DNA from 2 places in the Paenibacillus sp. WLX2291 genome. Region 2 is predicted to be linked to the other one. Evidence: riboswitches for the same ligand, from Rfam matches in the RefSeq annotation. Region 2 holds a riboswitch; the other holds the start of a gene.

Region 1 (16,558 bases), 2.7 Mb from region 2:
AACGGTCTTTTTTGCATGCTCGTATTATTTATGTACGCTGTCCCTATCTACATGTTCACCTTGGCATATATACAAGTATCCGTCCAACGCAGCCCATCCGCAGACAAATCCTCATTTTTCAAAATCCCCTCTAATTCAAATCCTAACCGTTCCGCTAATGCTCTGCTTTTCCAATTTGTGCTCTCGCACTGAATCGCCATCCTTCTAAATCCCAATCGCTCAAAACCAAGCTCTATTAACGCTTCAACAGCTTCAGCCATATATCCTTGTCCACTGCAACTACTACGAATCCAATATCCCAATTCACATTTCTTCACCTGATAATCAATGCCCTGCAAACTGACAACCCCGATAAATTGTGCCGATTCTTTGGAAAAAATCAGATACCGAAACCCTTCCCGACGTAGAAAACGCAAACGCGCCTGTTGCAAATCAATTTCCGTGTCCAATAATTCAGGAACACGTTGAGCAAATGGTAAAAACAGCATTAACTCATCCAACGACTCCCGTATAGCCGCATTCACAATAACCGAATCATGAATTTCGACTCTTCCAATCAAAGGCGAACGAATCAAAAGCCGCTCTGTCTCAACATATTCCGGTATAGGATCTGCCAAGGTATATGTCCCATTGTGTTCCTCATTATCCTGCATATCCATTCTATGTACTCCTTCACCCAATTATAGTTTTCTCACTACTCTACTACCACTACCCCCAAAAGCGCAATATTGCCTCCCACCCCCAAATTCGTATACGCGAAGCGTCCTATCCTTCCCAATATACAATTTCCTCACTTCTACCAATATTGCACTTTTCTTTCCCCATCAAACCAGTTAATATTTTTTCTAAGAGCGTCCCCCTAGCAAATATGGTTAATGATGAAGAGTACCACTATCCCAGTAGTATCATCTGAATGAACAGAAGCTCGCAGCAAGCGACAGTACAGTACATCTACCAGCTTAACGAAGAAAGGGGAATGACCACATGAGAGAAGGAACAACGATTTATGAAGTAGAACCGTGGGTAATCCGCGAGACTTCTTTTAATCCACAATACAATCGCCGCAGTGAAACCGTATTTACCGTAGCTAATGGGTATATCGGGATGAGAGGACATTTTGACGAAGGCATGAATGTGCCGGAAGTGGATGCGCTGAATGGTACATACCTGAACGGGTTTTATGATTCGGCAGATATTATATACGGAGAAGAAGCGTACGGATATGCTCGCAAACGGCAGACGATGCTTAACGTAACCGATAGCAAAATCATCGAACTATGGATTGAGGGCGAACGCTTCAATCTGCTAGCAGGGCGTATCGTTGATTACGAACGCGTACTGGATATGCAGACAGGCATCATGACTCGCTGTATTACATGGGAGAGTGGACGTGGACGTCTGATCTCGATTTGTATTGAGCGTCTTGTTTCGTTTGCGAATAAGCATGTGGCGATGATTCGTTACAAGGTCAAACCGCTGAACTTTTCCGGTGAGATTACGCTTGTATCCTCGTTAAATGGCGAAGTGCATAACGAGATTTCCGAAGGCGATCCGCGCGCAGGTGCGGCTTTTACCGGGCAGGTGCTGCATACGATTGACAAGTCCGAGGAAGGCACACGTATGTCGCTGGAGCAGCGCACGTCCGAGACAGAGTTCCATCTGCTGTGTGCCGCCGATCATCGTGCCAACCTCAAGCATGACGTGAAGACAGAGGAACACGAACAGCGGATGGATAAACATTTTATATTCAATCTGGAGCAGGATCAGGAAGCAATTTTGGAAAAAGGGATTGTCTATTATTCCTCCAAAGACTACGAGGTCGAGCATCTGGATATTCTCGCTCAATCTACACTCAAAGACGTAATAGAAGATGGATTTGACGAGCTAGCTACACTCCAACGTCAGCGTTTGGATGAATTTTGGGAAACGGCAGATATTCAGGTGGAAGGCGATGAGAAGCTACAGCAGGGATTGCGCTTCAATGCCTTCCATCTGTTCCAGTCAGTCGGTCGCGATGGGCTGACTAATATCGGTGCCAAAGGGATCACCGGCGAAGGGTATGAAGGTCACTATTTCTGGGATACGGAAACGTATATTATGCCGTTCTTCCTGTACACTCAGCCAGATCTGGCGCTTCGTTTGCTCGAATTCCGTTATCATACGCTACCCAAAGCGCGTGACCGTGCCGTAGAGATGGCTGCTTCCGGTGCCTTGTATCCGTGGCGGACGATTGGCGGGGAAGAAGTATCCGCGTATTATCCGGGCGGTACGGCACAATACCATATCGACGCCGATGTGGCACACGCGGTCATTCAATATAGCGAAGCTGCCGCAGACGAAGAATTTTTGCATACCAAAGGTATGGAGATTCTAGTGGAAACGTGTCGCTTCTTCTTATCCGTTGGCGATTGGATTCCGGGTAAGGGCTTCTGTATTAATGGAGTTACCGGACCAGATGAATATACAGCGATCGTCAACAACAATACGTATACGAATATTATGGTCAAAGACCAGCTGGAGTTTACCGTGCGTGAACTGCGCAACTGGCGCGATAACGACCGGGCGAATTACGAGTCGATGATCCAAAGCCCGATGGGCTTGTCCGACGATGAGATCAACGTATGGGAGCAGGCAGCAGAATCGATCTATATTCACCGTCAGAGTGGTCTGATCGGACAGGATGATTCGTTCTTGGATAAAGGCATTTGGGATTTTGAGAATACACCAGCAGACAAATATCCGCTGCTGCTGCATTTCCACCCACTGGTCATTTACCGTCATCAGGTGCTGAAGCAAGCGGACTTGATTTTGGCGATGTACATGCAAGGTCATCGCTTTACGAAAATGGAAAAAGTGCGTAACTATGCTTACTATGAGCCGCTGACTACGCATGATTCCTCTCTATCAGCAGCGATTCATGCTATTCTCGCTTCGGAACTTGGCACGATGGACCCGGCATATGATTTCTTCATTCAGTCAGCACGTATGGATCTGGATGATATTCATAACAACGTCAAGGACGGTATTCACGCCGCTTCGATGGCAGGTAGCTGGCTGACAATTGTCGGTGGATTTGCTGGTATGCGTCAGTATGCAGGCTTGCTACATTTTGAACCGAAGTTGCCACCGGGCTGGACACGTTATACGTTCCGCGTCCAATTCCAGAAGCGTCTATTGGAAATGACCATCGAACAGAATCAAACGACTTACAAATTGTTGCGCGGCGAACCGCTGCTGATCGACCATTATGGTGACCAGTATCTAGTTGCATTAACTCAGCCATTGGAAATGAAAAATCGTAAACTGGGTGCTGTCATTTTCGGTTTGGAAGGTGTACTGATTCCAATGCCAGAACTGGAGCAGCATTATGAGATGCCAGCAGAGAAAGAACGCGAACCTGCATTGGTCGGTGCTGCGGCAGACCAGCATGATTATGAGGCAGAAGATGAGAGTAAGAAGCCCAATACAGGACCAACCGGTAAGCTGTTCGACCAAGCGGTAAAACGCAATAAACAGGCAGCACAGGATGCTGCCGACAAAGCGGATAAGGAAGAAAAACAGCATCAACAGCAAGCTACCGCTACTGCGCAAAAGCAAGCGTCTTCTGCTAATACCAACGAACAATCATCTACCGAAGCGCAAGAGGAAGTTGTCCATCCACAAGAAGATGATAATCAAGATACAGTTAGTCAGCCAAATGTAGTGGATACGCCAGCAGAAAATAATAAATCAACCGATACGAACCGCACAGGTAACAAACGTGGTAAAGGTAAAGCTGCTGACAAAACAACCGCATCGCGTCCGCCAGCATCCAAAGATAATCCAGACGATACCGACAACCAACGTCTGAAAAAAGCATCTGCGAGTAACGATGAGCGTAGCGGCGAAGAAAATGCCCAAGTGTCAAGTCATTCATCGGATGATCAAAAGGCAATCAACCCTCCCGCTGCATCGGCACAAGGGGATGGTGAAGATACTGTGCTGGATACTGGACATGCCCCGGATGCACAGACTGAGCCAGCACTGCCAATTGATGAGATGAATGAGCAGGAAATGCATCGCGAATTCTTGTTACCAGGTGTGGAAAGTCTGCTTGCTCAGCTGCATGAACAAAATGTAAAAGTGCTGCTTGCTACCGATCGCCCGGATGCGCGCCAGATTCTGGAACGTCTTGGCATGGATCACTATTTTGCCTCTATCATTCAAGCGCAGGATATTACCCATCCGAAGCCAGACCCGGAAAGCTTCGTACTTGCTGCTGAATCAGTAGATGTACATCCATATCACTGTATGGTCGTTGAGGATTCACCAGAGTGCTTGCGCTCAGTTCGTCAGGCAGGGATGAAGACAATCGGGGTCAGCCTGCATCATATTATGGATCACGCACACTTTACCGTTGCCAGTCTGGAGCATTTAAATGCAGAAACGATGGAGCGGTGGATGGAGATTCCTTGATAATCCGTAATGCATATCGTACAAGAAAGCATATTGTACAAGCCGAACGTATATAGCATTATATAGCATGATGAATATACATGTAGCGAATACGGCTATGTAATCTGTTCCAAAGTAAATCCAGAGTTATAAAAAGGCACCTCCGATCTCCTGATCTACAGGAAGTCGGAGGTGCCTTTTATACAACCTATACAACCAAATCAAAAAGCGTCCATACCGGAATGCATATTCCGCATGGACGCTTTTCATAATACAATACAGATCAACATATACGATAGATGACAATGCACAGCAGAGATGGGATCAGCAACCGAAAGTTAGATCCAGTCACGTTTACGGAACGTGAAGAACATTGTCAAACCAAGTACGATCATAATACCGATCACCATCGGATAGCCGAAGGGCCATTTCAGCTCCGGCATATTCTCGAAGTTCATTCCATAAATGCCCGTAATGACCGTGAGCGGCATGAATATCGTCGTGATGGCGGTAAATACGCGCATAATTTCATTCGCACGATTGGCGATACTCGACTGGTACGCCTCTCGTAAGTTGCCCATCAGATCGCGGAATGTATCAAACATCTCAGATACTTTCACGGCATTCTCGTACACGTCACTAAAATATTTTTGCAGCTGATCGTCGATCAGGCGCAGGTCTTTTTTGTTGAGCGTATTAATAACCTCGCGCTGTGGACCAAGTACCCGTTTGAGCCACAGAATCTCACCGCGCAGACCAATAATTTCGTTCAGATGCGACTTTTTCGTATTCATCAGAATACTTTCTTCCAGCCGCTCGACTTGATCTTCGATCCGATCGCCAACGGTGAAATAGTTATCCACCACCAGATCGACCAGCAGATACATGAATTTGTCTGGACGACTCACTTCCTCTTCCCACAAAATCGGTTTGAGGGTGCGCAGCTCACTGATTTTCTGTTTGGTCACGGTAATAATAAAATGACGTCCCAAGAAAATGTTCAGTGCGCGCAGGAAAATCTCTTCATCGTCAAAACGAATACTGTTTACAACGATAAAGTAGTGATTTTCATAAATTTCGATTTTTGGACGCTGCTCCTCATCGCCCATCATGTCCTCAACCGCCAGATCATGCAGCATAAAGAGTGGCTGAAGCAGGATCAGATCATCAAGACCAGCGTCTATCCAGTAGAAACCTTCCTCCGGTGCAACTAGTGTTTCATTAACATCCTCAACCAGCGTGAAATTGCCGGCGTTTACGTGCCGAATTTTCATAATATGCTCTACTCCTTTTTCATATAAATGAGCAGGAAAGAGACGGCAATTGTACACACTTATTTAAAGCTTCGCTATAATCTGAAAATTACATTTTCAACATGGCGCGCTCCTCCGGTATCCTCTTGTCGTTTTCTTCCTGCGATATGGTGGAATCTTCTTGCCAGCTACTCCTCGGGTCGCCTTCCATCTTGAAATTCACCTCTTTGAAATAAATTGAATACCAACATGTTTTACGAAAAACATGAAAATACGCCAAATACTTGTTAAGTATACCGTGGCGACAGCAGGCTTTCAAGCTTAATTCATCACGTCACGATATAAGTTGTATATCGGTAGAACTTACCCTTGACGATAGGTATGACGATGGTATACGATATCGTATATCCAATCCGGTGAGCTTCCATCTGGAACATCCCATATTGGAATAAATGATAACGTGTCTTTCTATTTTTTACCCCATAATCAAATACAGCGAATCTTATCAAGAGCAGGCGGAGGGACTAGCCCTATGAAGCCCGGCAACCGGCAGTCATATACTGTACGGTGCTAATTCTAGCAGAGATACAGGTACATCCTACGATGAAGTATCTGGTATCTGCTGACAGATGAGAGAGGCGCTATATAGACGCATCCTTTGCGGATATGACCTTTCTCAGTATGTTTTGGAGAAAGGTCTTTTTGCGTTACACATCGCAACTCTCCTTCCATCATGCGGGCAGCTGCTCGGCTGTATTATCCACACATTTCAAGGAGTGAATCAGTATGCCAATCAAAATTCCAGACAGTTTACCGGCGAAAGAGATCCTTTCCGGGGAAAATATTTTCGTGATGGATGAATCGCGCGCGTACCAGCAGGATATTCGTCCGCTGCGCATCGCGTTGTTGAACCTCATGCCGACGAAGGAGACGACCGAAACGCAATTGCTGCGGTTGCTCAGTAACAGTCCGCTGCAAGTGGACATTTACTTGCTGCATACGCGTTCCCACACATCCAAAAACACATCTGCTGAGTACCTGAACGCCTTTTACAAAACCTTTCCAGAAGTCAAGCATCTACGCTTTGACGGTCTGATCGTCACCGGTGCGCCAGTGGAGACGATGGATTTTGAAGATGTGAATTACTGGGAAGAGATTCAGGAAATTTTCGAATGGAGCAAATCCAACGTCACCTCGACGATGCACATCTGTTGGGCATCACAGGCTGGCTTATATCACCACTTCGGCGTACCAAAAGTCGATCTGCCGGAGAAATGCTTTGGTGTATTCCCGCATACGCTCAACAAAAATAATGTGCAACTGCTGCGAGGATTCGACGAATTATATTTTGCCCCGCATTCCCGTCATACCGAAGTGCGGCGCGAAGATATTGAGAACGTACCAGAGCTAGAAATTCTATCCGAGTCGGAAGATGCCGGTATCTACATCGTAGCGACAAAAGACGGCAAACAAATTTTCGTCACCGGTCATTCCGAATATGATCCATTATCTCTGAAATGGGAATACGACCGCGATATCGCACGCGGTATGGACATCGCTGTCCCGAAAAATTACTATCCAAACGACGATCCAACTCGCACGCCGCCGTCGATCTGGCGCGCGCATGCAAACTTGCTGTTCTCCAACTGGTTGAACTATTACGTGTATCAAGAAACTCCGTACGATCTGGAAGCAAGCAAAGCCGAAATCGGTCTGTATTCCATTTAAACAGTAGAGACTATATCAAAAGAGATCATATCAAACTTGAATTGGATATCTGAGGAGGAAGTAACATATGACGGAACACAAAAAGAATGAATCTTCACTTAGTATTGAAAGCCGGTTAGCCCAGATTGGGTCGATCCATGAGCCGGTAACAGGAGCTGTGAATTTCCCCATTTACCATTCGACTGCATTCCGTCATCCAGCACTTGGGCAAAGTACAGGCTTTGACTATATTCGTACAACCAACCCGACTCGCGCTGTACTGGAAGAAGCGGCAGCTGGACTGGAATCCGGTGATGCAGGGTTTGCCTGTAGCTCCGGCATGGCGGCACTGCAAACGATCTTCGCGCTGTTTGGTCAGGGCGATCATCTGATCGTCTCGCTTGATCTGTATGGCGGAACGTATCGTTTGCTGGAACGCATCCTGTCCAAATTTGGCATCACTGCATCTTATGTAGACACGAACGATCTGGAAGCGATGGACAACATCGTACAGGACAACACCAAAGCGGTATTTATCGAAACGCCGACCAATCCGCTAATGATGATTACCGATATCGAAGCGGTAGCGACATGGGCGAAACAGTACAACCTGCTGACCATCGTGGATAACACGCTGCTATCGCCATTTTTCCAACGTCCGATTGAGCTGGGGGCGGACATCGTTGTACACAGTGCGACCAAATATCTGGGCGGACATAACGACGTACTCGCCGGATTGATCATTACCAAAGGTAAAGAGTTGTCTGATGAGATGGCATTTCTGCACAATTCGATTGGCGCAGTACTGTCACCAACCGATTCGTATCAGCTGATGAAAGGCATGAAGACGTTGGCGCTGCGTATGGAGCGTCATGAATACAACGCAACAACAATTGCGAACCATCTGCTAGAGCATCCGCAAATTGCCGAAGTGTTCTATCCTGCATTGCCAGATCATCCGGGGCATGAGGTACAGAATCGTCAATCTAGCGGTAACACGGGGATTTTCTCTTTTAAAGTGAAAGATGCTCGTTATATTAAACCGATCTTGAGCAATATTAAACTGATCGCCTTTGCTGAAAGTCTGGGCGGTGTGGAATCGTTAATGACCTATCCAGCGATTCAAACGCATGCAGATATTCCACTCGAAATCCGTGATGCAATCGGCGTTGACGATCGTCTACTACGTTTCTCCGTGGGAATTGAACATGTAAATGACCTGATCGCCGATCTGGATCAGGCACTGGAAGCAGCACGTATCGAAGTAGAAGGAGCGTGATTGGACATGACCCATTCCGGCAACGAACAGAACAAGAGCGGTGTGACGCAGCTAGACCCTGCACAAGCTAACAGTCACGCTCATTCCGGGCGCGGCGCGGCTGGCAAGTCATACAAAGAACGCAGCTTTGAAACGAAATTGATCCATTTTGGTGCCGAGATTGATCCGGTAACAGGTGCATCTAGTGTGCCGATTTATCAGGCGTCGACTTTTCATCAGGAAGATATTCTGAATCCACCGCAGCATGATTACAGCCGTTCTGGTAATCCGACGCGGCAGGCGCTGGAAGATTATATTGCGCTGTTGGAAGGCGGAGCGCGCGGATTTGCCTTTGCTTCGGGCATGGCTGCCATTTCGACCGCATTTCTAATCCTGTCCGCAGGCGATCATGTCATTGTGACTGAAGATGTGTACGGTGGAACGTATCGTTTTCTAACGACCGTGCTGAACCGGATGAATATTGAAATCAGCTTTGTCGATATGACCAATCTGGAGCAAGTGAAAGGCGCACTGCGTCCGAATACGCGCGCCGTTTATATGGAAACGCCATCCAATCCGACGTTGAAAATTACGGATATCGGTGCAGTGACGAAGTGGGCGCAGGACAATCATCTGTTGACGATGCTGGACAATACCTTTATGACCCCGTATTACCAGCGTCCGATTGAACTGGGTGTGGATATTATTCTGCACAGTGCGACCAAGTTTCTGTGTGGTCACAGTGATGTGCTGGCAGGGCTCGCTGTTGCTCGTACCCCAGAGCTGGGCAAACAACTCAAGCATCTGCAAAATGGACTCGGCACCGTACTCGGTCCGCAGGATTCGTGGCTGTTAATGCGCGGCATGAAGACGCTCGGCGCGCGTATGGCACATACCGAGAAAAGCACCGCGATTATCGCTGACTGGCTGAACAACCGCGATGATATTCAGGCGCTATATTATCCGGGGCTGAGCAGTCATCCGGGTCATGCGATTCAAGCGGCACAGTCCAGCGGCTTTGGCTCGGTACTATCGTTTGATGTCGGTTCTGGTGAACGTGCCAAGCAGGTACTGGATCGTGTGCAGTTGCCACTGGTAGCGGTAAGTCTGGGAGCAGTCGAAAGCATTCTGTCCTATCCGCCAACGATGTCACACGCCGCAATGGGTGCGACCGTTCGTGCAGAGCGCGGCATTACGGATGGTCTGCTGCGCTTGTCGGTTGGGCTAGAAGATGTCAACGATCTGATCGCAGATCTGGAGCAGGCGTTGGAAGATTGATTTTGGATGTAATGATCTTCAGAAAGTGAGTATCCCTTTTGATGTAGATAAGACGAAAAGTCATGGATTACTATGAACTTGATCTTATTTATGTTAAAAGGGATTTTTTCTTGGATTGATATGATTGAAAACAAATTTATTATTGTATAGGAGGATGTAAATTTGGCAATAGTCACATCAACTATAATTGCTGTAGCTACTTTTTTGTTTACTGTTTTTAAATATTTTAATGAGAAAAAAGAAAATAGACGCAATGTTGAATTTGATCAATATATAAGAATACTTGATAGAGTCGCAGGTAGGCATCCAGATGGAAAACTGATGGTTGAGACACAGCAAATTTCCGCTGTTTATCAACTACTCGAATTTAAAAATTTTAACTATATTACATTGCCTATACTCATTCATTACAAAGAAAAGTTTGCTAGTGAAGAAGATTCGAGCTTCATCAGAGCAATCAATGATGTATACAGCAAGATTTCGCAATAAACTGAAACATTATATTTTGAAGTGTATTGCAAACGTTATCAATAACAACTGCCGTTTATATCCCATCTCAACGGGTAATGACCATACGTAAGTAACATCCGTGAAGCATGATGACATGTAGCCATTTTGTTTCTCAAAAAACATCACACGGAGGACCTAACTATGACTCATAATACTTACCCTTTTGAAGATTCTGTTGTACTCATTACCGGCGCTAGCACAGGTATTGGACGTGCAGTTGCTGCTGCTTTTTTGGAAAATGGCGCCAAGGTCGTACTGGCTGCGCGCAGTGAAGATAAGTTGTATGAAGTAGTGGATCGTTACAATGATGATCGGTATCTAATCGTACCGACTGATGTGCGTGTTCGCGCACAGGTAGATGCATTGGTTGAAAAGGCAGTAGAGCGCTTTGGCAAATTGGATGTTGTGATTAGCAACGCTGGTGTCAGCGTGGTCGGTCCTATCGAAGAATTAACCGATGAGGACTGGGACAATATGCGTGCGACTAACATCGACGCTCAGATTTATCTGGCACGCGCTGCTACGCCTCATCTGGTGAAGTCGCAAGGCTCGCTGATTGCCACCTCATCTGTATCTGGTCTTGCTGGCGATTGGCCACACCCGGGGTATAATGCGACCAAAGGTGCAGTCAGTCTGTTCGTCCAATCGCTGGCATTACAGCTCGGTGAAAAAGGGGTACGTGTTAATGCAATCGCTCCGGCATTTACGATCACCGAGATGACCAAGCCTATGATCGAAGAGGGCGGTCAGGAAGTCGTAGAGAAGTTCAAATCTCGCGTTACCCTACAACGCATCGCCGAAGCGGAAGATGTCGCACCAGCGTATCTGTTCCTCGCCAGCCCGGATGCCAAATACATCACTGGCGTAATCCTGCCAGTCGATGGCGGTACGAGCGCATCCAACGGTCAGGGCAACTCTCCGCGTGAATTTGGCAATTAACCGTACAGAATATGCATGAAACGATATGAGCAAACGGTACACCAAGATTCATATAAGATTTAAATACACGACTGTATGATACAGTTGGAACATAGGATGAAATTATCCTTTCTTAGTTCATACCAAATCCAACAGCCGTTCGGCATCATATTCTGAAATGTTATATTGGTGTATCAATTGAATCCAACCGAGCGTTTTGCGAAGCGGGTATTCCGATTAGGAACCTGCTTCGCATTTTATATATACTTGCTTATATCCGAAAACCGAATTTTTCGGCAAACTTCTTCATAAAAAAGATACTCTTCATCATTCCATCCCTGTTTTTAAAATGTGAAATATGTTACGATAGTACATGTCGTTATTGATTATTTTAATTTTTAGATATAGGTTTGCAGACACATCGCAACACGCAGCCCTATCATCAACCTATACTCAAATTGACTTTTCGACATCAACCCCTGATGCCTGAATACACTAGGAGGCTATCATATGAATACAGTAGATCGTATTCTGGAAAAAGCACTACAAGGCGGTCGTCTGGATGTGGAAGATACGATTGCACTATATGAATCGGATCAGATTGAAAAAATGGGTCATGTTGCGAATCAGATTATGATGCGCCACAATCCCGATCCGATCACGACGTTTGTTATCGGTCGTAACGTCAACTATACAAACGTATGTGACGTGTACTGCCGTTTTTGTGCCTTTTACCGTCGTCCCGGTTCGCCGGAAGGTTATGTATTGCCGGACGAAACGATCCTGCAAAAGATTCAGGAAACCGAGGACGTAGGCGGTACTGAGATTCTGATGCAAGGCGGAGTCAACCCTGATCTGCCGTTTGATTATTACCTGAATATTTTGCGTAAAATCAAACAGCATTTCCCGAATATCACCATGCACTCCTTCTCTCCAGCGGAGATTATGAAAATGCAAAAACTATCTGGACTGTCGATGGAAGATACGATTCGTGCGATTCATGAAGCGGGTCTGGATTCGCTGCCAGGTGGTGGCGGCGAGATTCTCGACGACCGTACACGCCGTAAAATCAGCCGTCTTAAAGGCTCATGGCGTGATTGGATGGACGTGATGCAAACTGCTCACAAAGTCGGCATGAATACAACCGCAACGATGGTAATCGGTTTTGGCGAATCGTTTGAAGAACGCGCATTGCACATGCTGCGTGTACGTGAAGCGCAGGATGAATGTATCCGCAACGGTTACGATTCGGAAGGCTTCCTGGCATTTATCTCCTGGACATTCCAGCCGGATAATACCAATATGAAAGCCGAAAAACAAACACCGGAACAATATTTGAAAAATGTAGCGATTAGCCGCATTTTCCTGGATAACATCAAGCATTTCCAATCGTCTTGGGTAACGATGGGACCGGAAGTTGGCAAAATGTCACTGCAATACGGTTGTGATGACTTCGGTAGTACGATGATGGAAGAAAACGTCGTATCTGCCGCTGGTACCACTCACAAAGTCAACATCGAGCAAACATTGGAAATCATCCGCGCCGCTGGCAAAATTCCAGCACAACGCGATACGAAGTACAATATCCTGCAAGTGTTTGACGACAAAAACCAGAAGATCCAGCGCGACTTTATTATGCAGAACTAATAGCAGGTATGTGATGCGTACAGCATAATATGCTGTACGAATACAACCGCAAATTGCGCAAAGTTTCATATATTGAAATATCAAAAGCTCTGTAATCCATAATGGACTACAGAGCTTTTTTTTGGATTCATAGTCAGGGTTTTCGTATATCAGTTTTCCGAAAACTGTACAACAATCCAACCATTCCATACAATTTAACTTATCACTTATCACTTATCACTTATCACTTATCACTTATCACTTATCACTTATCACTTATCACTTATCACTTATCATTATATTCATGCTTCAAACGAATAAGCGCGCTCTACTTTGCATATTTTCAGTGAGTAGCCAGCGTACCATTGCTCTTTCCCTTTGTCTTGAGCAACTTGATGTGTCGGGTTTTCCTTCCAGTGTCGAATCGATTCCAGATCGCGCCAGTAGGAGATGGTAACACCTGCGCCGCCAGTATCGCGATAACTTTCTACACCGAGAAAGCCCGGCTGACGGGAAGCCATATCTACCATTACATCGGACATTTGACCATATCCGTGATCTCCTTCTGTGCGCTGGCTACTGAAGATAACGGCGTAATACGGGGGTGTTTGCTGTTCAAGTGGTACATGCATACATGATACTCCTTTCGATTTTGCGGGGTTGCTTGCATATGATACATTAGATTATAACGAGGAATGCTGAATGAGAAAAATGAATGTTTGGATACAATAAGTGAATCTTTTTCATGTACGATAGGAGGATAGCTATGAGTCTCCAACGTTATCGAATATTGCAAAAAGTAGTGCATACCGGCAGTCTTGCCGTCGCCGCCCGCGAGCTGCAATTAACACCTTCTGCGATCAGTCATGCGATCACGTCGTTGGAGCAGGAATTGGGGCTGAAATTGCTGCTGCGTAAACGGGAACATGTGCAGCTTACTGCCGAAGGAGAATTGGCATGGCAGCATATCCGTACGATTTTGCATGAACAGCAGCTGTTGATTCAGAAGGTAGACAGCTTGCGGGAACTGGAGACAGGTATATTGCGCATCGGTACATTTTCCAGTGTGTCTATGCGCTGGCTACCCTATATACTGGCTGAGTTTCGTCAACGATATCCGCAGATTACGATTCAGCTGCGAGATGGTTCGTATGATGAGATTACAGGCTGGATTGCCGCAGGGCAGATAGAATTGGGGTTCATTAGCGAGACCCATACGGCAGGATTACCGTTTCAATTGCTGTATGAAGATGAGCTATTTTGTCTACTGCCAGATGGGCACCCATTGTCTGATGAACAGGAGCTGCATGCAGAGCAGCTTCGGCAAGAACAATGGATTTTACCTGTGCTCGGTTGTGATACAGGTGTGCGAGGCTTCATAGCAGAATGTGATTGGAAGCCGTATATTGCGTATGAACTGGAAGATGATCACAGTATGATGGCGATGGTGCGGCAAGGGCATGGCATTACGATTTTGCCGGAGTTGATTATGGATCCTTCTGATCGACAGGGAATGCGGCTGGTGAGATTATCCGGTCGCCCTTGTCGTCGTATCGGCTTAACTGCTCTGAATCTCAATGATCTATCACCCGTCGCCCGTCATTTTGCTGCATGTGTTATGGAGTTATTGCTGAGTGATGTACATACCTGATGAAGGAGCTGATATTGATGAAACTTATGTTTATTTCCGATATTCACGGTTCGCTGCACTGGTTGCAAATGGCACTGGACAAAGTCCAAGTCGAGCAGCCGGATCAACTGATTTTGCTAGGTGATTATATGTATCATGGACCACGTAATCCGCTACCAGACGGTTACGATCCTGCTGGTGTCGCTGAAGCTCTGAATCAGTACACAAGTCAAATCATCGGCATCCGCGGGAATTGCGATTCTGAAGTGGATCAGATGCTGCTGCAATTCCCGATGATGGGTGACGATGTTCAATTGTATGTGGACGGTCGCCGTATCTATGTCACACACGGTCATGGCTACAGCATCGACAAGCTGCCACAGCTGAATGCAGGCGATGTATTGATTCAAGGGCATACGCATGTACCCGTCGCCGATATAAAGGATGGCATCTATATCCTGAATCCCGGCTCCATATCATTGCCCAAAGAAAACTATGCGAACTCCTATGGCATTCTGGAAAATAACATCTTCACGGTCAAAGACTTCGATAATCAAACGATCAAATCTATTGAGTTTGCATAAACAGCGATTGCGATTCGAACGAAACTTTACAGAGATCAAAAGCATAGAAACGCCTAAACTGAATATACAATCGACGATATAGCAAAACATATCGCTCGCAAATGCTTGACGCCACTCCTACACACTTTTATAATAATTGAAGCAACGATTCCATGCGCTGGGTAAGAAAAAACAGCATGATGGCGTTATGCAATCACATATCTGTGCAATGACAAAGACAACAGCACCATGCCTGTCCGGTCCAGAGAGAGGGAAGTTCTTCACGCTGTAATTTCCTCCGGTTGACGATGGCTGCTTACCCCTTTCGAGCAATGATGTTGAACCCGGTACGGTCTGCTTCAGACCTCTGTGACCGTCAGTAAGCATGATCGGTTCATCTCCGTTACTAGATGTTCAATGAAGGATTCTGTCCCGCCTGCAATGTTACCAATTGCTCTGTGTGCTGGTGCAGAATTGAATCAGGGTGGAACCACGTGTGTACATAACGCTCGTCCCTTTGCCGGGGCGGGTGTTTTTTGCTGTTTATAAAAGAAAGGGAATGAAGCGTAGCCCGAACGGTGCCTTACGATCCATCATGCAATGTACAAACAGTATCTAGCATGATCTATTTTGTATCCAGAGAGGAAGATTGAAGATGGCAATCGAAATTAAACTGCCTGACGGCTCGGTTCGTCAGTACGAAGAAGGAAACAACATCGGCGATGTCGCCAACTCCATTAGCAAAAGCCTGTTCAAAAACGCGATAGCTGGTAAATTGGACGGAATCGTAGTCGATCTGAATACACCGCTGCATAACGGCGCACTGGTTGAGATCGTAACCGCAGATAGTGCAGACGGCGTGGAGGTTATTCGTCATAGTACGGCTCACTTGACTGCCCAAGCGGTCAAACGTCTATTTGGTGCCAAAGAAGTAAAACTGGGCGTAGGTCCTGTGATCGAGGACGGCTTCTACTACGATATGGATCTGGAGCATTCACTCAATCCCGAAGATCTGCAAAAGATCGAAAAGGAAATGGAGCGTATCGTTAACGAGAATCTGCCGATTACACGTCGCGAAGTGAGCCGCGCGGAAGCACTGGACATTTTCCGTGAACTGGAAGATCCGTACAAAATCGAATTGATCGAAGCGCTGCCGGAAGACAGCATTATTACGATTTATGATCAAGGCGAATTTTTTGATCTGTGTCGCGGTCCACACGTACCATCCACAGGCAAACTGAAAATTTTCAAATTGCTGAGCGTAGCTGGTGCTTACTGGCGCGGCGATAGCAAAAACAAAATGCTGCAACGTATTTACGGTACAGCATTTAACAAAAAAGCCGAGTTGGAGCAGCATCTGCATTTCCTCGAAGAAGCGAAG
Region 2 (16,558 bases):
TGTCGTTGCCATGGCAAGTATGCCGGACTACGATCCGATGATCTGGTCGCAGTCACCGACAGCTGAACAATTGAAGGCGATTGAACCGTATTATCCAAACGGTACCATTCGGGAGATTTACAATGGCAGACGTGCTTCGTCGCTTGTGCTGATGGGCTCGGTTATTAAGCCGCTTAGTGTACTCATTGGGATGAAGGAAGGATTTTTTGGACCTTATGCTGGTTACTATGATCGCGGCTATGCTGAGTTTGGTAAAGCAGGCTACGAAACGCGAGTCAGAAATGCATTGGGTGAAGTATTAAGCTCATTAACTCCTTCAACTGCTATTCAAAAATCGTCCAATGCGTTTATGATTGATATGGTTGGTAAACCGTTATACAGCAAATACGGCAACGAATCGGTCAATGTGTGGGACAAATACATGAAGGAATTTGGATTGGGTGTATCGACGCAAAGCGGTCTACCTTACGAGAATCCCGGACGTGGTGAATATACGAATATCAAAGCTGCCGGTAGTGCACAGGCGGCGATGGCATATGCTTCTTTTGGTCAGCAGGGGCGTTATACTGCATTACAATTGGCGCAGTATGTAACTACAATCGCTAACCGTGGCGAGCGCTTAAAGCCTCAGTTTGTCAGCAAAATTACAGATGCCAAAGGCAATACGGTCAAAACATATGGACGTGAAGTGCTTAACACCATCAATTTCCCAGCGGAAGACTGGAACGTAGTTATTAACGGAATGCGCAGTAAAGTGGAAGTACTGAACAACTATCGCTATGATGTTGCGCGCAAAACAGGTACATCCCAGCAATCCGTATACGGCAAAATTGTCGATAACGGTGTGTTCATCGCCTTCGCCCCACGTGATAACCCGAAACTGGCTGTCGCAGTTGTTATTCCAGAAGGCGGCTTCGGTTCTCGTAGCGCGGCACCAGTTGCGGTCAAAATCTTTGACGCTTACGATCAGGAGTACGGTCTGGACGGTGTACCGAAGAAAACGCAAAATCAAAATGCCGATGCGCAAATGGATAATATCCAACAGTAAGCCTGCATCCACTTCTGATAAATTGCAAAATAGACCGTCTTACCCACATGCAAAAGACGATCAACAAAAAGATACACAACGCTAGTTGAAGCAAGCCTGTTTGTTCTTTCATAGACAAACAGGCTTTTTTCTATTGTCTTGAAATGAATATGTTCAAAATTACATTCTTGTTTTTTCTTTCCCTACACCTTAAAATTTGCACTAAGGAAACAAATATGGTGTATATAAAAATAAAGTCATAGAGGAAACATTGAGTTCATACATTCCATCCATAATCAAAAGCGAATGACGAAAGGGGAATCATTTATGTACAACAAGCAATTGCCATCCCAATCATCCTCCCAACATTCTTCTCATGCATCAGCAGATGCTGTACATCATGCGCAAACAGATCAACACGTTCAGACTGGCAAACAAAATCAAGCTATGGAGACTTTATCGTCAGCGGTAGTAATACGTCATATCCAGTCTGTTCGCACATGGCGTCGTCGTTGGATGCAGTCTGCCATGCTCATTGCTCTGATTGTCGTCCTTTCCGGGTGCAGTAGTGGACAGGCAGCGGGTGAACCGGAAGATGGCATTTTGCATATTACTGCCACTACTGGCATGATTGCCGATGCCGCGCGAGAAATAGGCGGCGAGCATGTGGAAGTTGTCGGTCTGATGGGACCGGGCGTCGATCCGCATATGTACAAAGCGTCTCAAGGCGATATTCGCAAGCTGGACGATGCCGATTTGGTGCTGTACAACGGATTGCATCTGGAAGGTAGCATGACCGACATTTTGGAAAAGATGAGCGATACGCGACAAGTTGTTGCGATCACCGACCAGATCGAGCCAGAGCGTCTACGTCAAAGTGAGGAAAATACAACTGAGCATGATCCGCACATCTGGTTCAATGTCAGTTTGTGGATGAGTGCGGTTGAACGTGCCCGCGATGCTATGGTAGCTGCCGATCCTGCTCATGCAGATGCTTATCGCAGCAATGCGGATACGTATTTAAAAGAGCTAGAGCAGCTGCATACCGATGTACAGCAGCAAATTGCGAATATTCCGCAGCAAAGTCGGGTGCTGGTCACCGCCCATGATGCTTTTGGATATTATGGCGATGCTTACGATATTGAAGTACGCGGATTGCAGGGCATCAGCACCGCTTCGGAATATGGCTCCAAAGATGTCGTCGAGCTGCGCAATATGTTAGTAGAACGCGGTATCAAAGCTGTATTTGTCGAAAGTAGCATCCCGGCACGTTCGATGGAAGCTATCATTGCCGGAGCCGCAGAGCAAGGTCATCAGGTGAGCATTGGCGGTGAATTGTACTCCGATGCCCTTGGCGCTGCTGACAGTGAAGCAGGCACATACGTAGGCATGGTCAAACACAACACCGTAACGATCGTCAATGCGCTGAAATAACATATTGCATCGAAAGAGCATAGGATCGATCCATAGCTGAATCGTAACGATCAGCGAATAGTATCCTATGTAGAAACGTTCATCATACCAATCACGAGCAAGGAGGGTCATTCCATGACTACATCAGTTACGGCATCAACCGCAACAGAGACTACGAGCAGGTCTATCTCTGCAAATGATTATCCGCTCCGTGTAGAGAATATGACGGTTAGTTATCACAAAAAGCCTGTCGTGCAAAATGTCTCTTTTACACTGGGCGAAGGTCGGCTCATCGGTCTGCTTGGACCGAACGGTGCTGGTAAATCAACGCTGCTCAAAGCGATGCTGGGATTAGTACCAACGCTCAGCGGACAGGTACACATTTATGGCAAGACGTATACAGAGCAGCGGAAACGGATTGGTTATGTGCCGCAGCGCGAATCGGTCGACTGGGATTTTCCGACGCATGCGCTGGATGTTGTACTGATGGGCACATATGGACGACTCGGCTGGTTCCGTCGTCCGGGCAAACGGGAAAAAGAAACCGCAATGGAGTGCCTGCGTCAGGTTGGCATGGCAGACTATGCAGATCGTCAGATTAGCCAGTTGTCTGGCGGACAGCAGCAGCGTATCTTTTTGGCGCGAGCACTGGCACAGCAGGCGGATTTGTATCTGATGGACGAACCGTTTGCCGGTGTAGATGCCACAACGGAAAAGGCGATCATCACACTGCTGGAGCAGCTCAAGCAGCAAGGCAAAACGGTGCTTGTTGTGCATCACGATCTATCGACGGTGGCATCGTATTTTGACGATGTGCTGCTGCTGAATCGTGAACTGATCGCAGCTGGTCCGGTCAGTGAGACATTTACAGCCGAGACCCTGCAACGTGCGTATGGCGGCAAAATTACATTTCTGCAACATAACGATCAAGGCGGCATGATCATCGCCGGCAAATAAGGAGGGATACAGAATGGAACTGCTCATATACATGCTTGGCGATCCGAATGTGCGCTGGATTATCGCAGGCTGCATGTTACTCGGATTAAGCAGCGGCGTGATCGGCTGCTACATGGTCTTGCAAAAGCGTAGCCTGATCGGCGATGCGCTCGCCCATGCGGCATTGCCGGGCATCTGTATCGCTTTTATGCTGACCGGGGTGAAATCGGCGCTTGGCTTTTTTATCGGAGCATTGATTGCCGGGGTAATTGCTACTTTCGGTATACGCTGGATTACGACTTATTCACGGATCAAGCAAGACGCGGCATTAGGCATTGTGTTGTCGCTCTTTTTTGGCATCGGTGTGCTATTGTTGACCCGGATTCAACATAGTGGAGATGGTGGGCAAAGTGGGCTGGACAAATTTCTGTTCGGTCAAGCGGCGTCGATGATGCGTGAAGATTTGTATTTGCTGGCAGGAATTAGCGTTGTTTTACTCGTGCTGTGCGGCTTGCTCTTCAAACAGTTCAAGCTGATCAGCTTTGATCGTGATTTTGCCCGTGGCTTGGGCTGGCGGGTGGTCTGGCTGGAGCAGTTGATCTTGCTATTAACGGTCGTAGTGGTCGTATCCGGTATTCAGGCAGTTGGCGTTGTGCTGATGTCGGCGTTGCTGATTACGCCAGCGGTTGCGGCACGCTATTGGACAGATCGCCTGCACATCATGCTCATACTAGCGGGCATATTCGGCGCTGTCAGCGGAATGGTAGGTACGTTATGGAGTGGCATGGTATCACAGCTGCCGACCGGACCAGTAACCGTATTGGCGGCAACGTTGATTTTTGCTATATCGGCATTGGCATCACCGCGCCGCGGCTGGCTGGCACGCATGTGGCAGCATCGACGCAATCGACAACAATGGCAGCGAAACGGAGGGGCGACGCATGAGCAGTGATTTTTGGATTATTACGACAGCGATTCTAATGTCGGCAAGCTGCGGATTGCTCGGGTGCTTTCTTATTTTGCGCAAAATGGCACTGATCGGCGACGCCATCAGCCATGCTGTGTTGCCGGGCATCGCCATTGCTTTTCTATTTAGTGGCGGACGCGATTCGCTCGCAATGATGATCGGTGCCACAGCGCTCGGACTGCTGGCGGTCTTCCTCATTCAATGGCTGCAAAGCTCCGGTGTACAGTCAGATGCGTCTATCGGCATTATTTTCACCGCGCTGTTCGCGATCGGCGTCATCGTTGTAAGTCTGAACGCGCGCAATATTGATCTGGATCTCGATTGTGTCCTATTCGGCGAGATCGCCTATGTGCAATGGGATACGTGGGCATTCAACGGCATAGACATGGGACCGCGTTCTGTGTGGATGCTAGGCTTCACCTTGCTAGTCGTCGTAACACTATTAACACTATGTTATAAACAATTCAAACTAACTGCCTTTGACCCGGCACTCGCCGCAGCCTGCGGCATTCCGGTACTGTTGTTCCACTACCTGCTCATGGGTATGGTGTCTATGACATCAGTAGCATCCTTCGAAAGCGTAGGCGCAATCCTCGTCGTCGGTATGCTCGTCATCCCGGCAGCTACTGCCTACCTGCTGACCGACCGTCTGCACATGATGCTGCTGTCCAGCGTAGCCGTCGGCGTCGCCAGTTCCATTCTAGGCTACGCCGCCGCTTACATCTTAAACGCCTCCATCGGCGGCAGCATCGTCACCACAGCAGGTATCCTGTTCATCATCACGTTCCTGCTTTCCCCCCGCCACGGCATCCTTCTGCGCAAATGGCGCCAAACCCGCGCCATCCCAGCCAAATAATCGGGAACAGCGTAAGATGCAAGCAAACAAGTGGCATAGAGCACCATGTATATACGTTCACTCGCTATTCCAACTACATGTCCAATCCATACCAATACACAACCAGAACATCAGCTAACATAAAAGGTACAGTGCCATACGCACTGTACCTTTTTACTGATTATTGAAATTGATTGTGAACTAGCAAATTGCCAATTGTCCACCACCCCAACCATGCTCCCATTCTCCCTTGGCGAATAAGCATAGGAACAAATGAGTCAAAAGAAAAATCTTACGAAAACTTCATTTACATTTTACAAAAAATTTTGAGAGCACCAATCAGAGTATGCTACACTTATCTTGATATGAAGTTACTGAGATTGCGAATATAGACCACCTCACAAAACTGTACATGCACTACCAATCCCAAAATGCTCAACAATCCCATTACTTTCTCAAACTGCATGTATATATTGCATTCAGTTTTGAATACCTTTATGCCTACATCGCTATAATTTTGAGAAGTGAGAAGTGAGAAGTGAGAAGTGAGAAGTGAGAAGTGAGAAGTGAGAAGTGAGAAGTGAGAAGTGAGAAGTGAGAGTAACAATATGCACGGAACGGAGGGAAGGAATAAGGGACAAGGACGATTTTGGAGGGGCGGGAATCTTCATTCTCTCCTAATCAGAAGATTGCCGCGGCTCCACCTGAGGACGTTCCCTTATTCTTTTCCGCAGTGGATAAAGCATCAAACCGCAAGCATCACCTACACTTCCCAACAGACTAAATTTCAACTGGAGGCTCCACCAATGACAACCCCTAAATACAAACTACTAGCCCTCGACATGGATGGCACCCTGCTCAATGATAACCACGAGATCAGTCTCGAAACAAGCAAATGGATTCACAAAGCGATGGACGCTGGCATCCATGTCTGCCTGTCCACCGGTCGCGCTGCTTCCAGCGCATTGCCATACGGACAAGAGCTTGGACTGGAAACACCGATGGTCACCGTAAACGGCAGCGAAGTATGGAAGTCCCCACGCGAGCTGCATCGTCGTACGTTGCTCGACCCGGACAATATCCGCAAAATGCACCAGCTTGCTATCGACAAAGACGTTTGGTTCTGGGCATATTCTGTTGAGCGTCTATACAATCGCGATAACTGGCTGAACGAAGATCAGCCGCTGGAACAGGTGGAATGGCTCAAGTTTGGCTACAACACACCAAATGACGAACTGCGTCATGATATTCTGATGACGCTGCAAAATATGGGCGGACTGGAAATTTCCAATTCGTCGCCGTACAATCTGGAGATCAATCCACTCGGCATTAACAAAGCAACCGGTATCGCTGAAGTGTGCAAGCTGCTGAATATCGACATGTCCGAGGTAGTTGCCGTCGGTGACAGTCTGAACGATCTAGCGGTGATCCAAGCGGTCGGTCTTGGCGTAGCGATGGGCAATGCACAGGATACGGTCAAAGAAGAAGCCGATCTGGTCGTCGCCAGCAACAATGACGACGGCATTGTAGAAGTAATCCGCGACCATATTCTCGTGTAAGGCAATAGGCTGCTTAGGCAGAACCATCTACACATGTAGCTAGCCGACTCCACATGTTTTTGAAACGAATGTGTCATTTGCACAGTATACAGGTATACAAACGTATGGAGTCATGTAGAAGACTTCCTAGCAATACACATCGATTTCGATTGTCCGCTTACCGGACATCACAATGAGGAGAGACTAGATATGACGATGGAGATTATCGGCTGGGTGCTTGTGATTGCCCTGTTTATTGTCGGGATGCTGGGTACAATTTATCCGATCCTGCCTTCGGTTGTAGCGATTTATTTTGCCTTTTTCGTGTACGGCTGGTTTTTCACCTTTAATGAATTTGGACCATGGTTCTGGATCATTGAAACGGTGATCGTAGTCGTGCTGCTCGTTGCCGATTATTTGGTCGGTGCTTATGGAACGAAGAAATTTGGCGGTTCACGATTGGCAGTGATTCTGTCGATTGTCGGTATGGTGATTGGTCCGTTTGTCATTCCGGCGTTCGGTCTGATCCTCGGTCCATTGATCGGTGCGGTTTCGGCGGAACTTATTCAGGGACGCGATTGGCAAAATGCACTGCGCGTTGGCTGGGGAACCGTGCTTGGACTATTCGCCAGTGCCGTTGTAAAGATTATTTTGCAACTGGCGATGATCGGTGTCTGGATCATCTGGATTGTGGCTAACTGACGATTTCGTTTGTTTTGTCGCATTGCGAAGCGGGGCGATGCGTGTCTATAATAGTAATGCTGACGTAAAACGACGACCGGGAGGCGAATCAGCCTTCCGGTTTTTATATTGTCTGCTAGTTTGCAATATGGCACTGAGAGAAGGGGAATTATTTTGTCCAAAGGCGAATCATTTATTAAAGGCACGATCATTCTGGCAGCCGCTGCACTCGTTGCGCGCGTGCTTGGTCTGGTACAGCGCGTGCCGCTGGAGCATATGCTCGGGTTTACCGGGGATGCTTCGTTTACGCTAGCGAATAATGTGTATTTAATGCTATTGGCGGTTGCCACAGCCGGTATTCCAAGTACGCTCAGCAAAATGGTGTCCGAACGCTATGCACTCGGACGACCACATGAAGCACAGCGCATTTATTATGCGGCGCTGTTATTCGCGGGAGCAGCCGGTGTAGTGATGACGCTGCTGATGTACATAGGGGCACCGTATTACGCACAAATGGCAAAAGAACCGTCTGCGGCACTGGCATTGCAGGCAATCGCGCCATCTCTGCTGCTGTTCCCGGCAATTGCGATGATGCGCGGGTATTTTCAAGGACGCAATATGATGTCTGCCGGAGGTATCTCGCAAATTATTGAGCAGTTTGCGCGTGTGTTGACTGCCATTTTGCTCGCATATACGTTGCTGCGGATTGGTTACGGCGATATTGAAGTTGCAGCCGGAGCATCGTTTGGTAGTGTGCTGGGGAGTATCGGGGCATTTGCCGTTATGCTGTACTATACTTTGAAATTGCGTCGTCAGGATGCAGCGAATCGAATCCATGCAACATCGCTGCAATCGGAAACAGTAATTCCACTGCGCCAAATTTATGGTGATATTTTCAAATTGTCGATTCCGATTGTTATCTCGTCGCTGACGATTCCGGCGGTAAACTTTATTGATGGTACGCTGATCAAGCCGCTGTTAGTCGGTCATATCGGCGATGCGGCAGCAACTGCGGCACTCGGTATTCTCGGTACGCGTGCACAAAGCATTGCCGGTATTCCGCCGATTCTAGCGATTGCACTCAGTACATCGCTCATTCCGATCATCTCGGCAGCTTATGCGCGCCGGGAAGAAGATAATCTGAAACGTCAGATTTCACTAGCGCTGCGTATATCGGTATTGACCGGTATTCCGATCGTATTGATGCTGACGACGGCAGCGTACTCAATTAACGGCTTGCTGTTTACGAATACCGAAGGAGCAGGTATTATCGCGCTGCTCACACTGGGCACGATTTTCCAGATTACGATGATGACGACCAACTCCATGCTGATCGGGATTAATAAAGTCAATCTGTCTATGTTCCATGTGCTTGCTGGTATCGTATTAAAATTGATCATGAGCGTGGCGCTGGCACCGCTGCTAGGCATCTACGGTATTATCGCAGCGACCGGATTATGCTTTATCCTGATCACAGTACTTAATTTGCGTTCGCTGCGTCAGGTAGTGCCGTTCTCTGTGCTCGGTAATCGCTGGATTGGCTTTATTCTGACGGTGATGATTTTGACAGTAGTCGGTCTGCTACTCAATCAGGCGGGCATTGCGCTGACAGCATATATGAACCACAGGGTTGCATTTTTCATTGGTTGTTGTATGGTAGGAATAGCAACGCTGATTATTTATCCTGTTTCACTTGTTGTGCTGCGTGTGGTACGAGCCGAGGAATTATCCACGTATCCGGGACCACTACGCAAATTGCTCAGTCCGCTCATGAGATTGCAGCGCGGCAGAGCATCTTGATTTGATTTTTGCTCAACATTGCTGCATTGGACAGGATCGCTGATCGTCCGCAGCACGTATCTACAATCTCTTAGGTGGTAGATACAAAGTCATACTATGTTTCAAAAGGAGGAATATGTGATGCAAATCATTAATACAAGCGAAAGCTTCCATACAGCTATTGCTTCACCAGAACTGACGGTTGCCGTGTTCAAAGCCGACTGGTGTGGAGACTGCAAATTTATCGATCCATTTATGCCAGAGGTAGAGTCTAACTATGCGGATCGTCTGACACTGGTAGAAGTCGATGTAGACGGTGTAGGCGACGTGAGTCAGGAGCAAAATATTCTCGGCATCCCAAGCTTTGTTGCGTATGCAAACGGCAAAGAATTGATCCGTTTTGTGAACAAAGCACGCAAATCCCGTCAAGAAATTGAGCAGTTTCTCGATCGTGCGGTTGAGGTGTACCATACATTGAATGCACAAACTGCTGAATAACAATTGCAAGTCAATAGCCTGTTCCGATCTGATGCGGGGCAGGCTGTTTTTGTTGGATATGTAGGCAAGATTGATCGTTTTTTGTCACAAAGCCTGCGGTATCACAGGCTGTCCTTTCGTTATAATAAAAGAGGACTTCACATGAACGTCACTATTAACTAAACAGCGGGTGATTCTTATTATGGCACGCAAGCCACTGATCACGATTCAACAGTTAAAATGGTTGAGCTATATAACCTGTCTCGCCATGTTCTTGGCTACCATGGGCGGTCTAGTCGTTACGAAGACCGGCTCCGGGATGGGATGCGGCGCTCAATGGCCGCTTTGTCATGGCAAATTTATTCCCGCCTATACGATCTCTTCATTTATTGAGTACACGCATCGGGCAGTAAGCGGATTTGCCGGTTTGACCGCATTGTTCTCGTTTATCGGATTTATGTTTTTTAACAAAAATCGGGAATTGCGACTGTATGCGTTGCTGACCTTTATTTTCGTCGTATTGCAGGCGATTATGGGCGCACTGGCAGTTGTATTTTCACAATCTTCGGCTGTTATGGCATTGCACTTTGGGTTCTCGATGATCGCCTTCTCTAGCTCCATGCTGATGGCGTTCACTGCACGGCGGCTCCATATACGTCAGCGGACGCATGATCTGTCCAATCAGCCACCTGTCAGCAAAGGCTTCCGTAACCTGACTTGGTTTGCAACAATCTTCACGTATATCGTCGTGTATACTGGAGCGTTCGTTACACATACCGATTCACGCGGTGGCTGTTCGGGCTTCCCGCTCTGTAATGGAGCGATTGTGCCGGAATTGTCTGGCGGTGTAGCCGTTGCCTTCCTGCATCGTGTGGCAGCGGTCGCGTTGGTGATCGTCATTGCGATTCTCGGTCATTACGCTTACCGGTATCATCCGAACAATCCGGGTATCCGCAAAATGGGTCTGATCGCCGTTCTGTTCATTTTGCTGCAATTTGTGAGCGGTGCAGTGAACATCTTTACGATGAGTGTGCCGGAAATTTATTTCTTCGCTACGATGACACATACATTGCTCATTCAGTTCTTATTCGGGATTCTATGTTACATGAGTTTGCGTACGTGGCAATTAAGCCGTGGACCACGCGGCGAAATCGCACCGGACGCATGGAACAAAGAAACACCAGGCGACAAAGGCGTACCTGCGCCACGATAATGATTACAGTATAATTGCCACGAGCCACGAGCCACGAGCCACGAGCCACGAGCCACGAGCCACGAGCCACGAGCCACGAGCCACGAGCCACGAGCCACGAGCCACGAGCCACGAGCCACGAGCCACGAGCCACGAGCCACGAGCCACGAGCCACGAGCCACGAGCCACGAGCCACGAGCCACGAGCTACGAGCTACGAGCCACGAGCCACGTACAGCTGACAGCACGGATATATTCGTGTTTGTCAGCTGTTTTTGTAGGCAATGGCAACGATCACGTTCTAGCAGTATATGCCGTTTTACGTATTTTAATTTCCAATCCAACTCGATGTGAACGGGAAATGGCGGAACTTTCTACCAATATGAATATTTGCTGAAATAGGTGAAAAAAGCCCATTTTGCACTTTACAAAGACTGTGAAGTTCACTATACTGAGTAAAGATTTTCATTCGATGTTTTCATATTTTCTTATCGAGAGTGGTGGAGGGACTGGCCCGATGAAGCCCGGCAACCGATTTTGTGAATGGCATGTGCCTTTTCAAAATGACATGGTGCTAAATCCTACAAGATGACAGCTGTACAGCATATGCACAGTCTGTGATTTTGGCAGATGAGAAGGCAATATCTTACGGATAGAGAGCCCTTTTCTGCAGGAAATGGGCTCTTTTTGTGTATAAAAAAGAACCGGTTGAAAATAGATACGAACGAAATCACAACATGATTGACAACAGGGAGGAGGACCCTACGTTTGATCCGTCTTGAGAACTTAACCAAAGTATATGGAAAAGGCAAGAACCTGAGTCCGGCACTGGACAACCTGAACATGTCGATTGAAAAAGGTGAAATTTTCGGTGTGATCGGTCATTCCGGTGCAGGCAAAAGTACGCTCATCCGATGTATCAATTTGTTGGAGCGTCCGACTTCCGGGCATGTCTGGATCGACGATGTAGATATGACCCGGCTCGGCAAGCGGGCATTGCAAACCCGTCGCCGCAAAATCGGCATGATCTTTCAGCATTTCAATCTGCTGTCCTCAGCAACGGTGTATGATAATATCGCTTTCCCGTTGCGTCTGGTTAAAACGCCGGAAGCCAAAATTCGCTCCCGCGTGCAGGAATTGCTAAATCTGGTCGGTCTGGAAGCACACGCGCGCAAGTATCCAGCGCAGCTGTCTGGTGGACAAAAGCAGCGTGTCGGCATCGCTCGTGCACTAGCAAGCGATCCAGATGTGCTGCTATGCGATGAAGCGACATCGGCGCTTGATCCGCAGACGACCCAATCGATCCTCAATCTGCTGCTAGACATTAACCAGCGCTTCCATCTGACGATTGTGTTGATTACGCATGAAATGAACGTAATCCAGACGATCTGTGATCGCGTCGCAGTCATTCATCAGGGTGGCATTGTCGAGCAAGGTCCGGTAGCAGAAGTATTTCTGAAGCCGAAACATGTAGTTACACGCGACTTTATTACTCGTGAATCTAGTGAAGGCTCCTTGCTGGATGCCGTGTTAGCAGGTCCACACAGTGCATCTTCGACGGCTGTCAAAGTTTCCTTCCTTGGCGAGAAGACGTACGAGTCGATTTTATCGCGCGCGGTACGTGAGACTGGTGTAGACTTTGCCATTTTGCAGGGGACGATCGGAACGCTCAAAAGTGTACCGTACGGACAACTGGTCGTACGTTTTGACGGCGAACCGGCTGCGGTTCAGCGGACGCTGGATATGCTGAAAGCCGAAGGTCTGAATGTGGAGGTGATAGAATCGTGAGCAACTTTGGCGAACTGGACTTTTCACAGATTGACTGGGGCGAATTCGGTACGGCGACGATTGAGACGCTGGAGATGGTTGGAGCATCTGGACTGTTTACCTTGCTGATCGGTTTACCGCTGGGCGTGTTGCTGTTTATGACTGCTCGTTCTACATCTGGCTTTTTACGCGGCTTGTATACGGTATTGTCAGTTATCGTGAACATTTTGCGTTCAGTACCATTTATTATCCTGATCGTGGCATTGTTGCCGGTCACGGATCTGATTGTTGGTACGACACTTGGTGTCAAAGGAACGATCCCGCCGCTCGTCATTGCGGCTGCGCCGTTTTTTGCAAGGTTAGTGGAGACGGCACTGCGTGAAGTAGATCGTGGTGTAATCGAAGCCGCTTATGCAATGGGTGCATCAACTGGACAGGTTGTAGGCAAAGTATTGCTGCGCGAAGCGATGCCGGGACTGCTTGCTGGTCTGACGGTAACGGTCGTTGCACTCGTATCGAATACAGCAATGGCAGGTATGATCGGTGCAGGCGGACTGGGTACGCTGGCAATCAACTACGGATACTACCGTTATGATATGGGCGTCATGCTCGTTGCGGTTGTGCTGATGGTTGTGATCGTACAAGCGCTACAAATGCTGGGCGATCGCCTGGTGATTCATTTTTCACGCCGATAAGCAAGTTATCGGGTAGGTATAATGCGTTTATGACACTTTTATCATACAAATACACATTAGAAAAAGGGGAACATGAACATGAAAAAATGGTTGCTTGCACTTCTTAGCGTTATGCTGATCGCGGTTGTTGCCGCTTGCGGTAACAGTTCTTCCAGCACTAGCAATGAATCCGCACAATCTGGTACTTCCGGTAGCTCTAGCGAGCCAGTCACACTGCGCGTTGGCGCAACAGCTGTACCACATGCTGAAATTCTGAACCATCTGAAACCAACATTGGAAGCGGAAGGCGTAAACCTGGACGTTGTTGAATTTACTGATTACATCCAACCGAACGTACAGCTGAACGATGGTAAACTGGATGCAAACTATTTCCAAACCAAGCCCTACCTGGATGAGCAAAACAAATCCCGCGGTATGGATCTGGTAACTGTACAGGGCGTACACATCGAGCCTTTCGGTGGGTATTCCAAAAAGTACACTTCTATCGACCAACTGCCTGATGGTGCAACGATCGCAATCCCGAACGAAGTATCCAACGGTGCGCGCGCACTGATCCTGCTGGCTAACAATGGTTTGATCGAACTGAAAGACAAAACAAACATCACTTCGACTACCAAAGACATCACATCCAACCCAAAAAACCTGCAATTTAAAGAGCTGGATGCAGCGATGCTGACTCGTCAACTGGATCAAGTCGATCTGGCGATGATCAACATGAACTATGTACTGGAAGCGAAGATTGATCCCAAATCCGCGCTGATCGTCGAAGACAGCAGCGCTCCATATGCCAACTACCTGGTATCCCGTGCGGACAACAAAGATTCCGAAGCGATCCAAAAGCTGGCAAAAGCACTGACTTCCGACGATACGAAGAAATTCATTGAAGAACAGTACAAAGGTGCAGTTATCCCTGCATTTTAAGTTCTAATGTATGGATGGTCGAATCAGATTCCGAGTATCACCTGAAAAGTGAATCATGGATACAAGAGGCACGTTATCGTAGTAGAGATAACGTGCCTTTTTGTTGTTGAGGACGAATCGCAAGATATACCAATATCGTTTTTGGTAACCTGTTTTGATAATCAAAAGAGCATTCTATCTGCTACAGACAGAATGCTTTTTCCCCTATATTCATATAATCACATACAAACTTCGGCAAAATGGGCTTTGACCACATCTGCCAATTGCTGTGGAGCAAGTTCCACTTGCATACCGACTTTCCCAGCGCTGACGATCATCATGTCCAGTGTCTGCGCGCGATGATCGATAAAAGTAGGATATAGCTTTTTCATACCGACTGGCGAGCAGCCACCGCGAATGTAGCCGGTGTGAGCAAGCAGTTCTTTTACAGGCAGCATATCTAGCTTTTTCTCGCCTGCGACGCGCGCTGCCTTTTTCAGATCGAGTTCCTCGGCAACCGGAATGACGAAGATGTGCAGTCCCTGTTTGCCGCGAGTGACGAGCGTTTTATGTACGACCTCGGCGGGTTTGCCGATTCTTTCGGCTACGGCATTGCCGTGTATTTGACCATCTTCGGGATCATATTCGTGTACATAGTAGAGGATATGTTCTTTGTCCAGAATGCGCATCGCATTCGTCTTGACTTTGGCTGAACTCATCGTCGTACTCCTTTCATCGTGTGTCTGTGTAAGGCTATCCGCAGCTTTGGATGTCTCTGGTTCTAATGTACTGCAAATATCGTGTGGTTTCAAACCGATAGCGGCACGGGTAAGGAATTTGATAGCTAACCTGCTTGAGGATGCTGCATGATCAGAATATGGGCATAGATTTGCTGGTTGCTTTGACATAATGGCAAATAAATCGGTACACTGAAAAGGAAACACAAGCAGGATGGATCGAAGGAGGCACACGATTGGAACGTAAAACCGCCCTAATTACCGGAAGTGCCAAAGGTCTTGGTAAAATGACGGCGCTCACATTAGCGAGCCAGGGTCATGATATTGCATTGAATTACGTACACAGCCGGCATGAGGCGGAGCAACTTCAGCGGCAGATTGAACATATGGGTGTGCGCTGTATTGCAGTGCAGGCGAATGTATCGCAGGAAGAAGATATCGACCGGCTGATCGACGAGGTAGAGCGACAACTGGGCAATGTGGATATTCTGGTGAACAATGCAGGGCCGTTTATCCGTGAACGACGTTTGTTTGCCGACTATCAGCGCTCTGAGATTATGGAGCTGCTACAGGGCAATCTGATCGGCACCATGCTGCTGGATCATAGAGTACTGGCTAGTATGCGAGAGCGCAAATGGGGACGTATTATCCACTTTGGCTTCGGTCACGCTGCCGAGTCGCGTTCTTGGCCGCACCGTGCAGTATATGCAGCAGCTAAAGTCGGGCTGGTCTCGTTTACAAAAACGTTGGCTGTTGAAGAAGCATCTAACGGAATCACCGTGAATATGATCTGCCCAGGCGATATACGTGGCGATAACAAAGAAAAGCGCATTCAGGATGTACTCGGCATGAGCGACGGAGAAACTCCGCGTGGACGCCCCGGCAGCGGCGAGGATATTGCTCGCGTGATTTCGTACCTGTGCGAAGAGAATTCCGATTTTATCACTGGTAATATTATGGACATTTCCGGTGGTCTAGACCCCATTCGTCCATATGTTGGTAAATAATAGTGATATCAAATGGCATATAAAAAAGAGACCTTCCGCAATGGAAAGGTCTCTTTTGGCTGGTAATCGCCTATACATTAAGCATGAACAGGAGACAGATTAGAATACCTGTACAACCTCTTCTACACCTTCAACTTCTTCGAAAAGGGCGCGCTCAATACCGGCTTTCAGCGTGATGGTGGAGCTTGGGCAACTACCGCATGCACCCATCAGTTTCAGTTTGACGATACCGTCTTCAACGTCTACCAATTCCACGTCACCGCCATCGCGCTGCAGGAACGGACGCAATTTATCCAGCACTTCAAGCACTTCATCATACATTTGTGTTTGTACGCTATTATCACTCATATTGTTCAACTCCTTTCGTAACTACATTATAATATAAAAGTAAACCAATTTCAGCATTTGTAACATTGATTTTTATACTCATTTCAAATTTATTTTAAAAATCGCCTTATTATCCGGCACAGAACGAGCACATCGTGCTAGAATAAAAAAGATGTACCGCAATACAGATTGGAGTGTTACGTATGATGAGACCGATTATTGAATTTTGTCAGAGCAATATGCATAATGGCACGGACGCAATCTTGAAAGAACTAGAGAAT

Evidence for each region. Region 2 has a riboswitch for S-adenosylmethionine ahead of ACDE64_RS19100 (methionine ABC transporter ATP-binding protein). Riboswitches for the same ligand answer to the same signal wherever they lie in the genome.
Region 1: another riboswitch for S-adenosylmethionine. It lies ahead of metA (homoserine O-succinyltransferase); the one in region 2 lies ahead of ACDE64_RS19100 (methionine ABC transporter ATP-binding protein).

What each region holds. Positions count from the first base shown of each region.
Region 1 covers NZ_CP176755.1:1,580,986-1,597,543, forward strand. The annotation lists gene ACDE64_RS06875 (GNAT family N-acetyltransferase) at 48-659, opposite strand; gene ACDE64_RS06880 (HAD-IA family hydrolase) at 985-4,455, shown strand; gene corA (magnesium/cobalt transporter CorA) at 4,773-5,708, opposite strand; SAM riboswitch class I at 6,187-6,323, shown strand; gene metA (homoserine O-succinyltransferase) at 6,474-7,415, shown strand; gene ACDE64_RS06895 (aminotransferase class I/II-fold pyridoxal phosphate-dependent enzyme) at 7,483-8,673, shown strand; gene ACDE64_RS06900 (PLP-dependent transferase) at 8,680-9,930, shown strand; gene ACDE64_RS06905 (hypothetical protein) at 10,093-10,419, shown strand; gene ACDE64_RS06910 (SDR family NAD(P)-dependent oxidoreductase) at 10,582-11,379, shown strand; gene mqnC (cyclic dehypoxanthinyl futalosine synthase) at 11,869-13,005, shown strand; gene ACDE64_RS06920 (antibiotic biosynthesis monooxygenase family protein) at 13,287-13,616, opposite strand; gene ACDE64_RS06925 (LysR family transcriptional regulator) at 13,751-14,635, shown strand; gene yfcE (phosphodiesterase) at 14,653-15,198, shown strand; gene thrS (threonine--tRNA ligase) at 15,833-16,558, shown strand, end outside.
Region 2 covers NZ_CP176755.1:4,458,068-4,474,625, reverse strand. The annotation lists gene ACDE64_RS19150 (peptidoglycan D,D-transpeptidase FtsI family protein) at 1-1,048, shown strand, start outside; gene ACDE64_RS19145 (metal ABC transporter solute-binding protein, Zn/Mn family) at 1,544-2,461, shown strand; gene ACDE64_RS19140 (metal ABC transporter ATP-binding protein) at 2,663-3,397, shown strand; gene ACDE64_RS19135 (metal ABC transporter permease) at 3,411-4,328, shown strand; gene ACDE64_RS19130 (metal ABC transporter permease) at 4,318-5,199, shown strand; gene ACDE64_RS19125 (Cof-type HAD-IIB family hydrolase) at 5,985-6,737, shown strand; gene ACDE64_RS19120 (DUF456 domain-containing protein) at 6,933-7,418, shown strand; gene ACDE64_RS19115 (oligosaccharide flippase family protein) at 7,572-9,197, shown strand; gene ACDE64_RS19110 (thioredoxin family protein) at 9,318-9,674, shown strand; gene ACDE64_RS19105 (COX15/CtaA family protein) at 9,856-10,866, shown strand; SAM riboswitch class I at 11,330-11,481, shown strand; gene ACDE64_RS19100 (methionine ABC transporter ATP-binding protein) at 11,613-12,632, shown strand; gene ACDE64_RS19095 (methionine ABC transporter permease) at 12,707-13,306, shown strand; gene ACDE64_RS19090 (MetQ/NlpA family ABC transporter substrate-binding protein) at 13,385-14,227, shown strand; gene ybaK (Cys-tRNA(Pro) deacylase) at 14,446-14,925, opposite strand; gene ACDE64_RS19080 (SDR family oxidoreductase) at 15,180-15,950, shown strand; gene ACDE64_RS19075 (NifU family protein) at 16,050-16,298, opposite strand; gene ACDE64_RS19070 (YuzB family protein) at 16,481-16,558, shown strand, end outside.